DNA from 3 places in the Mesorhizobium sp. P2_D6 genome. Region 3 is predicted to be linked to each of the others. Evidence: predicted binding sites of a transcription regulator. Region 3 holds the regulator's gene; each other region holds the start of a gene.
The links. Region 3 encodes LexA, which represses DNA repair genes until DNA is damaged. Its sites were predicted from a motif close to TGTTCNNNNTGTGTTCNG; they were not measured.
Positions count from the first base shown of each region.

Region 1: the regulator LexA is predicted to act here: its motif matches at 1,925-1,942, upstream of AC1D1L_RS16425 (YifB family Mg chelatase-like AAA ATPase).
Region 2: the regulator LexA is predicted to act here: its motif matches at 2,524-2,541, upstream of dinB (DNA polymerase IV).

Region 1 is NZ_JBFUEG010000007.1:39,398-44,175, forward strand. Features, by position in the region: gene AC1D1L_RS16420 (GNAT family N-acetyltransferase) at 1-212, opposite strand, end outside; gene AC1D1L_RS16425 (YifB family Mg chelatase-like AAA ATPase) at 299-1,831, opposite strand; gene AC1D1L_RS16430 (Ig-like domain-containing protein) at 2,121-3,626, shown strand; gene gshB (glutathione synthase) at 3,708-4,649, opposite strand.
Region 2 is NZ_JBFUEG010000009.1:141,603-146,380, reverse strand. Features, by position in the region: gene AC1D1L_RS20495 (sensor histidine kinase) at 1-671, opposite strand, end outside; gene AC1D1L_RS20490 (hypothetical protein) at 952-1,149, shown strand; gene AC1D1L_RS20485 (excalibur calcium-binding domain-containing protein) at 1,098-1,220, shown strand; gene dinB (DNA polymerase IV) at 1,224-2,465, opposite strand; gene AC1D1L_RS20475 (hypothetical protein) at 2,694-2,930, shown strand; gene AC1D1L_RS20470 (hypothetical protein) at 3,377-4,117, shown strand; gene AC1D1L_RS20465 (hypothetical protein) at 4,309-4,716, shown strand.
Region 3 is NZ_JBFUEG010000003.1:128,809-133,586, reverse strand. Features, by position in the region: gene AC1D1L_RS06990 (ComEC/Rec2 family competence protein) at 1-2,138, shown strand, start outside; gene lexA (transcriptional repressor LexA) at 2,145-2,897, opposite strand; gene AC1D1L_RS06980 (molybdopterin molybdotransferase MoeA) at 3,015-4,220, opposite strand; gene moaC (cyclic pyranopterin monophosphate synthase MoaC) at 4,221-4,703, opposite strand; gene trpC (indole-3-glycerol phosphate synthase TrpC) at 4,706-4,778, opposite strand, start outside.

The DNA of each region.
Region 1 (4,778 bases), on a different contig from region 3:
TCCGATCGTGCAATGAACGCCATGGCATCAGGCACGCCGAATTGCATCGCCAGCTCCGGGCCGCTTGTTTCCGGCTGGAAGAGGATCCTGATATCCTCCTCCGAAACGCCGTGGGGGGCCGAAGCGTCGACATCCCATTGCGCAAGCTTGCGACAGAGCCCTGCCAAGGTCTCGAAGTCTTCGGCGCTACGGGCCGGTGAAACTGAGATCATCCCTCGCCCCCGCGGATCTACGCGATCATAGCACGCACGGCCCCCCGACGCGAAATGCACATCGTCCGGCTCAGTTAAGGCGACGCCTAAGCCGCCTGCGCCACCCGCTCCGACATCATGCGATAGGAAATCGCCTCGGCCAGGTGGATGCGGCCGACGGTCTCGCTGGCGTCGAGGTCGGCCAGCGTGCGCGCCACTTTCAGCACGCGGTGATAGGCGCGCGCCGAAAAGCCGAGCTTTTCGCTGGCGTCTCTCAGCAGCGACAGGCCGGCTGCATCCGGCACGGCGATGTCTTCGATGATCGAGGGCGAGCAATGCGCATTGGTGGTCGCGCTGGTGACGCCGAGCCGTTCGAAGCGCTCGCGTTGGATGATGCGGGCGCGGGCCACGCGCTGGGCTACGGCGGCGCTCTTTTCCGCCCGGTCGGGGCGGATCAGGTCGGCGGCCGAGACCGCCGGCACTTCGATCCTGAGGTCGATGCGGTCGAGCAGCGGGCCTGAAATGCGCGCCTGGTAGTCGGTGCGGCAGCGCTCGCCGCGCAGGCAGCGATAGCCGGGTTCGCCGGCCATGCCGCAGCGGCAGGGGTTCATCGCCGCCACCAGCTGGATGCGCGCCGGATAGGTGACGCGGTGGTTGGCGCGCGCGATCATGCAGTCGCCGGTCTCCAGCGGCTGGCGCAGCGCATCCAGCGTCTGCGGCGAGAATTCGGGGAATTCGTCGAGGAACAGCACGCCGTGATGGGCGAGCGAGACCTCGCCCGGCCGCACCCTGAGGCCGCCGCCGACCATCGCCGCCATCGAAGCCGAATGGTGTGGAGCGCGGAACGGCCGCCGGTCGGTGAGCTTGCCTTCGCCGAGTTCGCCCGCCACCGAGGCAATCATCGAGACTTCGAGAAGCTCCTTCGGCGCCAGCGGCGGCAGGATCGAGGGCAGCCTTTGCGCCAGCATCGATTTTCCCGAGCCTGGCGGGCCGACCATCAGCAGATTGTGGCCGCCGGCGGCCGCCACTTCCAGCGCCCGCTTGGCGCTCTCCTGGCCCTTGATGTCGCAGAGGTCGGGCAGGTCGCGCGCCGAGACATGGATGCCGGGCTCGGGCCGCGACAGCACCTGCGTGCCGCGAAAATGATTGGCAATCGCAATCAGGCTGCGCGGCGCCAATATGTCGAAATCCTTGCCGGCCCATGCTGCTTCCGGTCCACAGCCGAATGGGCAGATCAGGCCCTTTCCCTCGGCATTGGCGCCGATCGCCGCCGGCAGCGCGCCGGCGACCGCGGCAATGGTGCCGTCGAGCGACAATTCGCCGAGCACGACATAGGAGGCCAGCATATCGCCCGGGATGGCGCCAAGCGCCGCCATCAGGCCGAGCGCAATCGGCAGGTCGTAATGGCTGCCTTCCTTGGGCAGGTCGGCGGGCGCCAGGTTGACCGTGACCTTTTTCGACGGCATCGACAGGCCCGACGCATGGAGTGCCGCCTGCACCCGCTCGCGGCTCTCGGCCACCGCCTTGTCGGGCAGGCCGACAATGTGCATGCCGACCTTGCCCGGCGCGATCATCACCTGGACATCGACCGGCACGGCCTCGATGCCTTGGAAAGCAACCGTGCGAACCCGCGCCACCATTTGTTCAAGCCCCCGGATACCGGCTCCCTCGGGCCTTTCTGATCAGACCGCGAGCGACGTCAGCTAAAACAACCATAGATTTCAGGCCAAGGCAAGAACATTACAGGAACATGCAAGTGTCGCCGTCCTTCCGGCACCATACGATGCCGACGCCTGCCTTCGCCCGAGACAGAATTAACCACAAAGGCGCGGCGCGGTTGGGTGTCACCGATCCGACTCGCATACTATGGTATGGTTGGGACTGGGGGACATCCGCAGCGCGTCCAGGCGCCAAAGCGAGGAAAACAGGATGCCGACCTTAAGCAATGGCAGTCAGCTCACCGTATGGGAAGAACCCGACTATCCCAATCCAAGCCCAGACGCGGTGCTTTTCAGCATCACGGAACCCGACGGCGACGTGATCGGGCCGATAGGGGCAAAGCCCGATTTCCCGTTTGGCGGGATCGACGTGGCTTCGGTCGATGTCTTCGACGGCTTCTTCACCATCACCAGCTTCACCAATGAGGGCAGGACCGAGACCTGGACGACGGTCGAGACGCAAGTCTTCGACAACGACGGCAATCTTCTCCGCACCCTGTCCGACCAGGCCGCCTACCTGTCGGCCCGGATCGTCTCGGTCAACGCCGACAGCCCCGACACCATCACTGTCACCTGGATCGGGGCGAACGAGTATTTCGGCGGCGAAAACACCCAATACGGCCAGCACCAGATCATCCTGGAGGGCGGCACGCTGCAGCCCGACACGTTCGTCAATCATGCGCCCACGGTCGCCAATCTGAATGTGTCGGTTTCGCAGGGGGAATTTCTCGACGACATCAAATTCAGCGCGGCCGATGCCGACTACGATCTCCTGAGCTTTGTCGTCGTCGATGGGCCGGACCACGCCACCTTTGAGCAAAGCACGCGTTTCGACGGCAACCACTATCCGTTTCATCAGGGTCACTATGGCAACAGCCTGCACTATCATGCCGACTTTCTGAACGGCAATCTGTTCGACTACACGCCCGAGGCGGGCTTCGTCGGCACCGACAGCTTCACGGTTTACGCCACGGACGGCCAGGGCAACAGCAATCTGGCGACGATTACGATCACGGTTGCCCCACCAGCCGAATCCATCGCGCTGACCGACGCCGCGAACACAGTGAACTACGGAGCCCATGATCGTGCCGCGCTCGTCACCGCGCTGGGCGGTGGCGACCGTGTCATAGGCACCTCGTTCAACGATACGCTCGATGGCGGCGCCGGCAACGACCAGCTGTTCGGCGGCACCGGCGCCGACACCCTCATCGGCGGCGCAGGCACGGATTGGCTGAAGGGCGGCGCCGGCAATGACGTCATAAGCGGCGGCGCGGGCACGGACGGCATCCGTGGCGATGAGGGCGACGATGCCCTCGACGGCGGTGCCGGCTCCGACGACCTGCGCGGCGGCGTTGGCGATGACATCCTCAATGGCGGTGCCGGCGGCGACCGGCTGGCCGGCGGCGAGGGCAGGAATGTCTTCGTGTTCGACGCGCTTGGACTGGCGAATTGCGACAGGATCGAAGACTTCGATGCGCAAGATGATATGATCCGCCTGGACAGCTCCGTGTTTGTCGGACTGCAGGCCGGACCGCTTTTCGCGGCAGCCTTCGCGGTAGGTCACCAAGCCATCGATGACAGCGACCACATCCTCTACAACGATGCTACCGGCGACCTTTTGTACGATGTGGACGGGGTAGGCGGCGCGGCGGCTGTCAAGTTTGCCGCCGTCGACCCGGGCACCTGGGTCACCGCGGACGATTTCATTGTGATCTAGGGCAAGGTATGAAACGGTTTTCCCGCAGGAATTGCGTGAAAGCAAAGAGATAGAGCGGTTCTGTGGTTCCGTGAAACTGCTCTATTTCCGCTTCCCTTCCACCGCATCCCAGAACAGGCTGGCAATGTCGGCGCCGCCAAAACGTTGCACTTCGCGCACGCCGGTCGGCGAGGTCACGTTGATCTCGGTCATGTAGTCGCCGATCACGTCGATGCCGACGAGGATGAAGCCGCGCTCTTTCAGCGCCGGTCCGATGCGGGCGCAGATCTCGCGCTCGCGCTCCGTCAGCTCGGTCTTTTCGGCGCGGCCGCCGACATGCATGTTGGAGCGTGAATCGTGGTCGGCCGGCACACGGTTGATGGCGCCGACTGCCTCGCCATCGACCAGGATGATGCGCTTGTCGCCTTTGCGCACATCCTTCAGATAGCGCTGCACGATATAGGGCTCGCGCGACAGCTGGGCGAACATCTCGAGCAGCGAGGCGAGGTTGCGGTCGTCCTCCCTGAGATGGAAGATGCCGGCGCCGCCATTGCCGTAGAGCGGCTTGACGATGATGTCGCCGAATTGCTTGCGGAAGGCGGCGACTTCCTGTGGATCCTTGGTGATCAACGTTTCCGGCATCAGGTCGGGGAATTCGGTGACGAAGATTTTTTCCGGGCTGTTGCGCACCCAGGCCGGGTCGTTGACGACCAGTGTCTTGGGGTGAATGCGCTCGAGGATGTGCGTGGTGGTGATGTAGTTCATGTCGAAGGGCGGATCCTGGCGCAGCAGGATCACGTCCATCTCCGAGAGCTCAGTGCGCACCTTGTCGCCCAGCGTGTAGTGATTGCCCTTCTCGTCGCGGAGCTTCATCTCCTCGATGCCGGCAAACACCTTGCCGCCCAGCATCGACAGCCGGTCGGGCGTGTAGTGGAACAGTTGGTGGCCGCGCCGCTGTGCCTCCAGCGACAGCGCAAACGACGTGTCGCCGGCGATCGAGACGGTGGAGACATGGTCCATCTGGACGGCGATCTTCAGGGGCATCTTCTGGTCTCCAGCGGGTCGAGCAAGTCCAGGAAAAGTGCGTAGCGGTTTTCCGTCCGGAATTGCGGCAAGGCAAGCCGCCGATATACGGAACTCGGGGGCTTCTGCCAATCGGCCAGAGCCTATTGC
Region 2 (4,778 bases), on a different contig from region 3:
TGCTGCACGCGCTGGCGCAGCGATGAATTCTGTGACAGCAGCGCCCGCAATTCGGCGATCTTGGCTTCGAGTGCCGCCCGCTGGGTTTGGATAGTGCGGCTGCCGCGAAAGACGATGCCCGACAAAAGCGCCAGTGCCGCCGCCGTGGCGCCGGCCACAACCAGCCAGCTTTGCCACAAAGCGACGTTCAGCGTCGACTCGAAGCCGTCGGCAACCTCGTAGAACTCCGAAACGGCGACGACTTCGCCCGACCAGGGTTCGCGTACCGGATTGTAGATTTCCAGCAGCGGCCCAGCTTCAGTCTTTTTCTCGTATCGGCTCTCGGCATCGTCGTCGAGGTCGTTGTACTCGGCCACGACATTGCCGCTGAAGGCGGCGACCAGGTTGGCGTTGGGCTCGAACACCTTGCCGATCAGCGTCGTATCCTTGGCGTAGAGGATCGTGCCGTCGCGCCGCCACAGCTTGAACGACGCTAGCCGCTTGCCGAGTGCACCCTGGTCGAGCGTCTCGTCGAGCGCCCGCTTGACGGTATCGTCGAGCTCGCGGCTTTTGCGCATGTCGGGCAATAGCGGCGCGATCACGCTGTCGACATAGAGCGCCGTGGTCGCGGCGGAATTGCGCATGACGCCTTGCCGAATTTGCGAGGTCACCCACAGGCCGACCACCAGCATCACCACCAGCAGCCCGATACCGCCGGCAATGAGGAACTGCAGGGCCAGCGACAGTCTGCCCCAACGCCGCAAGAACTCTCCCAGGAAAACCCCAAGTAATCGCACGTCCTGCCTTTCTCGACCCAGGCCTGTTATAGAGGCAGTGCAGCGTTTGCGACATTGCCTGTGCAACTTTTTGCGCCATTGAAAGTTTTGGCTGCCAAGGATGATGCTCCTGCCGTTCCTGCGTTGGCCGATGCATCGCCGCCACGGCAGGTCGGGCAGGTTGAGATGGCTGGCCATGCTGGCTCCATTCATCCTGTTGTTCGGCTACATCGTTTCCGGCTTCCTGGGCGTTCGGTTCGACTCGCCCTGGGCCGTGCTCAGGCACCTTGCGGCATTCCGAACTGTAGCACTGCCCGTGCCGTCGGGCTGGCCCCTGCGCATATGGGAGAACCGGGCTACTGGCCGACGCACGACGTCGACCATGACGGCATAGCTTGCGAGCCCTGGAATGGGGCAAACGCGAGCGGCGTCAAGGTGCATCGCTATTGGCGCACCGGCCGATAGTTTTCACAGCTCCTTTTCCGCCAGTTCGCGGAAGGCGTCGGGGACCGAGCGCCGGGCTTCCAGCGCCACCGCGCCATAGCCGGCCGCCTCTCTGCCAAAGCGCTGGCGGATCTTGTCGATGGCACGGTCGGCGCCAAAGCGCGCCAGGCCCTTTTTGCTGCCGGGCCGCTGCTTCTCGTCATCGAGGCCGAGCGGCAGCTCGAGCTGCAGCTCGGCACTTTCTTCCAGCTGCGACACCGAGATCGCCAGCAGCGAGATGGTCTTCTCCCGAGGGTTGGCGGCCAGCACGCCGCGCACCAGTTCCTCGGCGATTTCGGCCAGCATCCCGGTCGCCGAAATCGGCTGATCGAGCGTCACCGAGCGCGTGACCGCGTGCAGATCGGCGAAACGCACCCGCACCGTCACTGTGCGGCCGGGCCGCGATTTTGCCCTGAGCCGGCTGGCGACCCGGTCTGCCAGATGCAGAAGAACAGGTCCGAACACATGGGCCTCGGCCGGCCGCTTGCCGAGCGCCGACTGGGCGCCGGCCGAATGCGCCCGCCGGTGCGTCTCGAGTTTTCGCGGATCTCGGTTCCACGCCAGCGATGCCAGCTTCTCGCCGGCGGCGGGGCCGAGCAGTCGGCGCAACGCGCCGCTGTGGGTCTTGGCCAACTGGCCGATGGTCTCGATGCCGATCTCGGCCAGCCGCGCTTTGGTCGCCGGGCCGACGCCCCACATCAACCCGACCGGCAGGTCGTGCAGGAAGGCGAGCTCCGTTGCCGGATCGACCACCACCAGCCCGTCGGGCTTCGCCACTTGCGAGGCGATCTTGGCCAGATGCTTGGTGCGCGCCACGCCGATCGAGATCGGCAGGCCGAGCTCGGCCCGTACACGTCGCCGCACCGTGGCGGCGATCTCGGCCGGCGACCCGAACAGATGCGTGCAGCCGGCGACATCGGCAAAGGCCTCGTCGATGGAAATCCGCTCGACCAGCGGCGTGAAATCGTCGAGCACTTTTATCGCAGCGTCGCCCAGCCTCTGGTACTCGCCGAAATTTCCGCCGACAAAGATCAACTGCGGGCAAAGCTCCCGCGCGCGCCGTCCCGGCATCCCGCTGCGCACGCCAAAAACCCTGGCCTCGTAGGATGCGGCCAGCACGACACCGCCGCCGACGGCAATCGGCTTGCCCCTGAGCGACGGGTCGAGCAACTGCTCCACCGAGGCATAGAAGGCATCGAGATCCGCATGCAGGATGGTGGGTTCCATCCCGGCCGTTCCTTTGGGCGTTGCAGCATTAGCCGCGTCTGTTGCTAGGGTGGTTTTGACGAACAAATAGAGAACAAACAGGGTCCGCTGTCAAGCGCCGCGCTTACCTCCAGTGAATTCGCCGGAGATCCGGCCGTCGATTGATCTGCCTTGTCAGGGGCCGGGGGAACATTGTGTCTCGCCGCCGCGTTCATGGTCTCGTTGGGACACTGTTTCGTGGAGGCTGGTATGGGCCAGTTCGAGATGATCGACCTCGTCAGCGTCGTTGACGCCTGCACGAGCGATCGCGTTGCCGGGCACTGCGTGTCTATGGCCAAGGCGGTGGAAGAATTGCGGGTGCTGACTGGCGATTTCGTGTCGCCGGACGAGGCGGTGGCCAATGCCCTGTCTGCGGTGGCGCTGAGGCGCGGCTGCGCCGTGCTGTTCGACGAACAGCCGGGCGCCGATATCCTGCTGATGCCATAGGGCCCAATGCCGCAAGCGCCTGAAAGGCGATGCCTTCGGGGCGACAATCGACCATCACCGATGCTCCGAACGCGTGGGTGCCGGCCCTCAATCCATCCGCGTCGAAAGCGGGCTCTGCAGGTGCTCGCTCATGTCGAATCCGTATTCGACACCTGTTCGGCAAATCACCCGACGACGGTCTTGGTTGCGACCTAAGTATCGCAGCAATTAGGCCTAAGGTCTGATCAGTATAGGGCGTCAGTCGCGCAAAGGGCCGGTCCGCACGGCGGTGTTCATATTTATCTTTATATATCAATTATTTACAAGATTTTGTCCAACCTTTTGCCGGTCGATTATCGCGTACCGCAACCACATTTATCTAAAGTTTACTCCGTCGAATTAGCAAATTCTCACATGGCGCTGCTATAGCGAGTCGGCGGAGGTGGGCTATCCCCCGAGGAGGTATTATGACATCCCGAAAAACTCTTTTAGCGGCGCTTGCCGCGTTTGCGCTTCTGGCCTCTCCGGCCCTGGCTGGTGCTGGTGGCAACGGTAACGGTGGTGGCCACGGCCATGGTGGTGGCAACGGTGGCGGCAACGGCAATGGCGGCGGCAACAGCGGCAAATCCGGCAACAGCGCTTCGCATGGCAAATCGGCATCGGCTCATGCCGGCAAGAAGGCCTCGACCGACGACCAGGCTGTCGATGACGTCGAAGTCGCCGCGACGCCCAAGGAAAAGAACATCCACGCCAAGCTTGGCCGGCTGAACTCGCTGCAACGCAACATCAACGCCTATATGAACTCCAAGAGCAAGAAGTTCGCCGGCGTTCAGGCTTATGTGACGGCGTCGGCAGTTGCCAAGAACGCCCAAGCCGCGGTCGTAGCCGCTGATCAGGCGGTCCTCGACGCCCAGGCCGCGCTCGAAGCGCTGGAAGCGAAAGCGGCTGACCCGCTTACCCCGCCCGACGAGGTCCCGACCCAGGCCGATCTCGACGCAGCGCAGGCCGCGGTGGATGACGCCACTCAGGCGGCACTGGATGCCAAGGCTGCGGCCACCGAAGCTGCCGCCGACATCCCATCGCTCGATGACGCACTCGCCGATATGGCCAACAAGCCGGTCGACCCCGAGGTCACCGACTGGGCCAACGGCGTGCTTGCCGACAAGATCGACCAGATGGCCGCCAAGCTGGCTCCGGCAACGCCGTAAGCCGACCACGGCTGAAACGGCCCAATAGAACGACCATGCCGCCGGGTTCGCCCCGGCGGCTTTTTGACGGGCCGAGGGAACTGCCGGTCCTAGGGAAAAAGCGTTACTAACCCCAAGTACGGTATGGAAAATCTTCACTCCTAAGTGTAGCCTTCGCAATACTGGGGTAAACGGCATCGGGGGAGAACGACATGCCTAAGGTTTCAGAGCTCTTTTTCAAAACCGCCATCGTGTTCCTCATATTGGGAATTGCGGCCGGCCTGCAGATGGCCATCTCAGGCGATCACGGCGCCTTCCCGGCGCATGCGCATATCAACCTGCTGGGCTGGGTGACGAGCGCCATCTTCGGCGGTTACTACGCGCTCAATCCGCAAAAGGCGGCGCGCCGCATCGCCATGGTTCACTACTGGCTCTATACGGTTGGCGTGGTGATCATGCTGCCGGCGCTCTACGTGATGTTGCAGGGAAACCCGGCGATTGAGCCTGTCGTTGCCGGCGGCTCACTCATCGTCGCCGCTGCCGTTCTGGTCTTCGCTGTCGTGGTGTTCTCGCCAGAAACTGCGCGCTCGGTCTCCGGCGTGCCGTCGCCCTCTCGCTGACCGATCGCGCAACGCGATTGCAGTCCGACCTGCGTCGCTAACGGCGACGCGGGGATGGGGTG
Region 3 (4,778 bases):
CGGTTTTCCTGGCGGCCGGCGTCATCATTTATTTCTCGCTGGCCAGCGAGCCGGGCTTTGCCCAACCAATCGCGATTGTGCTGCTCATGGCCTGTTGCGCAGCCGTCGCGCGGTCCTGGCCGAAGACGCATCTGCTCTGCGTGGCCGCGATGCTGTGCGCGCTCGGCGTCGTCGCCGCCAAGGTCGAGACCTGGCGCGCCGGAACGCAAATGCTGGGCTCCGAGATCCAGACACGGCTGACCGGACGCGTCGTCAGCCTTGAGGAGATGGAAAACGGCCGCGTCAGGCTGACGCTCGACATTATTTCCACCGCTCACCCCAAGCTGCGCTACGCGCCGGAGCGGGTCAGGCTCTCGGCGCGTGGGATTCCGGCCGATATGACCGCCGGCTCCCTCATCGCCGGCTATGCCAGGCTGTTGCCGCCGACGGGTCCGGTGCGACCGGAGAGCTACGATTTCTCCTTCGACAGCTATTTCGCCGGTATCGGCGGCAGCGGCTTCTTTCTCGGCAATCCGAAAACCATTGCTTCGCAGGGCCCGCCGCCGCTGACCGCACGGCTCTCTTCGGCAATCGAGAATGCGCGCGAAAACATTGCCGACCATATCAGGGGCAAAATCGGCGGCGCCGAAGGCGAGATTGCCGCGGCGCTCATAGTCGGCGTGCGCGCCGGCATTCCGGACGAGGTCAACGAGGCTATGCGGCGCACTGGCATCTACCACATCATCTCCATTTCCGGCCTGCACATGGCGCTGGTCGCCGGCACCATCATGGCATTGTTGCGCGGCGCCTTCGCGCTGTTTCCCGATTTCTCCTCGCGCCGGCCTGTCAAGAAATATGCCGCCGCAGCGGCACTTGTTTCCATCGCCGCCTATCTCGTCATTTCAGGCATCGTGGTTGCCGCCGAGCGCAGCTTCATCATGCTGGCGGTCATGCTTGTCGCGGTGCTGTTTGATCGCGCAGCGCTGACCATGCGCAATCTGGCGATCTCGGCCATCGCCGTCATCCTTGTGTCGCCGCATGAGGTTGTCGGCCCGAGTTTCCAGATGTCGTTTGCGGCCACCGCCGCCCTTGTCGGCGCCTATGCCGGCTGGGCCGACTACCGTGCCGACAAGGTGAGAACGCCGCCCGCAAGGCGCTCGTTCGTCGGCTTTCTGTCGCGAAGATTCCTGCTGGCCATGGGCGGCCTCGCCATGACCTCGATCATTGCCGGAAGTGCCACCGCGCTATTCGCCATCTGGCATTTCCAGCGCGTGTCGCCACTCAGCCTGCTCGCAAATCTGGCCGTGATGCCGATTGTGTCGTTGATCGTCATGCCCTTCGCCGTGCTCAGCGCGCTGGCGATGCCGTTCGGCGCCGATGGACCGTTCCTTTATGTGATGGGCAAGGGCCTGGCGGCGATGATCGCCATCTCCGCCTGGATTTCCGAACGTTCGCCGGTCGATGCCGTCGGCCTGATCTCTATCCGCTCGGTGCTGCTGGTGGCGGTCGCCCTCGTCATCGCCACCATGGCCACCACGTGGCTGAGGCTGGCGGCCGTGCCTTTCGCGCTGGCCGGCCTGTTGACTGTGCCACAGGTGCGCACGCCCGATCTGCTTATCTCGGAAGATGCGCATCTGGTGGCATTGCCGATCGGCGGCGGCGAACTCGCGCTCAACCGGGAACGCTGGAACGAATTCACCACCGATAATTGGAAACGGGCATTGAGAGCCGAAACCATTATCCCGCCTGAGATTTTCGAGGCAACGGACACGCGGTTCGATCTAGACCCGCTCGACCTGCCGCCAGGCTCGCCCTTCTATTGCACAGGCAATCTCTGCATTGCCCGGCATCCGGCCGGAGCCATCATCGCGCTGGCAAAAGACCGCAACACAGCGCGGCCAGCCTGCGCTTTCGCGAGCCTGATCGTCATCGACGACGCCACCGCCTACAATCCGTGCCGCGACCCGCTGGTGCTGGTCGTGACCAAGAAGCAACTTGCCCGCGATGGCAGTGCCGCCGTCTTCTTCGACCCACAATCGGCCGCGACAGCGCCAATGATCCGTTTCGCCGTCGACAAGCCCTATCGTCCCTGGCACGAGCAACGCCGCTTCTCACGCGAAGCACGCGGTCTGCCGCCTTACAAGCGGCTCGAAAAGTAAGCCGGCTCAGTAGCGCCGGATCAGGCCGACCAGCTTGCCCTGCACCTTGACCCTGTCCGGCCCGAAGATGCGGGTTTCGTAGGCCGGGTTGGCGGCTTCCAGCGCGATCGAGGCGCCCTTGCGGCGGAAGCGCTTCAACGTCGCTTCCTCTTCATCGACCAGCGCCACCACGATCTCGCCGGGGCTCGCCGTATCGGCATTGCGGATGATCACCGTATCGCCGTCGAAAATGCCGGCCTCGATCATCGAGTCACCCTTGACCTCGAGCGCATAGTGTTCGCCGCCCATGATCATGTCCGGCGGCACCGAGATCGAATGCGTCTGGTGCTGGATTGCGTCGATCGGCACACCGGCGGCGATGCGGCCCATCACCGGGATCGACACCGCGGAAACGGCGTCGTCATTGCCGGCCGACATCGAACGAGACGAGGAGGCCGGCTTGATCTGGCGGCCGAGACCGCCTTGGCCCTGACCGCCTTGGCCGAGACTGCCCTGGATGATGCTTGGCGAAAACTTCTTCGCCGCATTGAGGCCGGGTGCGATCGAGTCGGGCAGCCGCAGCACCTCGAGCGCGCGCGCCCGGTTCGGCAACCGGCGAATGAAGCCACGCTCCTCAAGCGCCGTGATCAGGCGGTGAATGCCGGACTTGGACGCGAGGTCGAGCGCCTCCTTCATCTCGTCGAAAGACGGCGGGATTCCGCTCTCCTTCAGGCGTTCATGGATGAACATCAGAAGTTCATGTTGTTTACGCGTCAGCATCGCGGCCCCCACGGGTTCTGAAACCAGAATCGGAAAAAACAAACCCAGAACAAACACTATCTGTTCCAGTTGTGTTCCGCAACCTTTTAAAGTTTAATGAATGTGTTGACGTTTTGTTCAGCGTAACATCAGGACGCTGCAGGCGGCACCCGCGGCGGCGGCCGGAGCGAAGGGCTCGCGCACGATCAAGCCGTTGGCGTCGGCCAGCATTCTCAGCATCGAGGAATCCTGGATGCCGAACGGCGTCGCCACCCGTGCGCCGGTTTCTTCGCTCACCACGGCGCGCACATAGTCTTGCCTCAGATCATTGGCCGCCATCGCGGCGCCAAGCTGCGCCGGGCGGATGTCCTGCCGGTACGTGCGGCCGCCGAGCTGCGCCAAAAGCGGCTTCAAGAACAGCTGCGAACAGACCAGGCTCGCCACGGGATTGCCGGGCAGGCCGATGCACCTGATGTCGCCGAGACGCCCGAACATCAGCGGCTTGCCCGGGCGCATGGCGAGCTTCCAGAAATCGAGCTTCATGCCTTCGCCGGTCAGCACGTCGTGCACGAGGTCGTGGTCGCCAACCGAGGCGCCGCCGAGCGTGACGATGACGTCGGCCTTTGCCGCGACCGCCTTGCGCACCAGCGCCGCTATGTCGGCCTTGCGATCTGCCGCGATGCCGAGATCAAGCGCTTCGGCGCCGACAGACTGCGCGGCGGCCGCGACGCCGTAAGCGTTGGAGGAGATGATCTGATCCGGACCGGGGTCACGCCCCGGCGGCAGCAACTCGTCGCCGGTGGCGATGATGGCGACCAGCGGCCGGCGCACGACGTTGAGCAGTGGATGATTGGCCGACGCCGCAAGCGACAATGCGGCCGGATCGAGCACGCGACCTTGTTGCAGGAGCAGGTCGCCTTGCGAGAAATCCAATCCACGACGGCGGATATTACAGTCTTTTGCGGTCGGCTCGGTGACCTCGATATGGCCATTGCCAAGGTCGCGGACATTCTCCTGGATGACGATCGTGTCGGCACCTTCGGGCAGCGGCGCGCCGGTAAAAATGCGGACAGCCTCCGCCCTGCCGACTGAGCCGGCAAAGCCGCGGCCGGCCGGCGCCATGCCGATCACCGAAAGCCGCGTCGGGGCGGATGCCACATCCTGCGCCCGCGCGGCATAGCCGTCCATGGCTGAGGCGTTGAAGGGCGGCTGGGTGCGTAGCGCCACGACAGGCTCCGCCAGCACCCGGCCGGCCGCATCGGCCAGCGCGATGCTTTCACCCGGTAGCGCCGCAGCGCCGTCGAGGAGGCGTTGAAGCGCCTCGGCGACCGGAACCAGCGCCATTTACGAACCCGCCTTGTAGTCGCCGGACTTGCCGCCGGTCTTTTCCACCAGCCTTATGCCGGAAATCACCATGGCGCGGTCGGCCGCCTTGGCCATGTCGTATATGGTCAGGCAGGCCACGGATGCCGCGGTCAGCGCCTCCATCTCGACCCCGGTCTTGCCGGTGACGCGGGCGAGCGCGGTGACCCTGAGGCCGGGCAAAGCGGGGTCCGGCTCGATGTCGACCGACACCTTGGTCAACAGCAGCGGATGGCAGAGCGGGATCAGCTCATGCGTCTTCTTGGCCGCCATGATGCCGGCGATGCGCGCTGTGCCCAGCACATCGCCCTTCTTGGCGTCGCCATCGAGGATCATCTTCAGGGTTTCAGGCCGCATCGAGACAAAGCCCTCCGCGATTGCCGTGCGCGTCGTCTCCTCCTTGTCGCCGACATCGACCATGTTGGCCTCGCCCTTGGCGCCGAGATGGGTGAGGGCGGCTGTCATCGTCAGATGGCCTCTGCCGTCGCCTTGCCTGTCAAAAGCAGGCGCGTTGCCGCCGCGACATCCTCTTGCCGCATC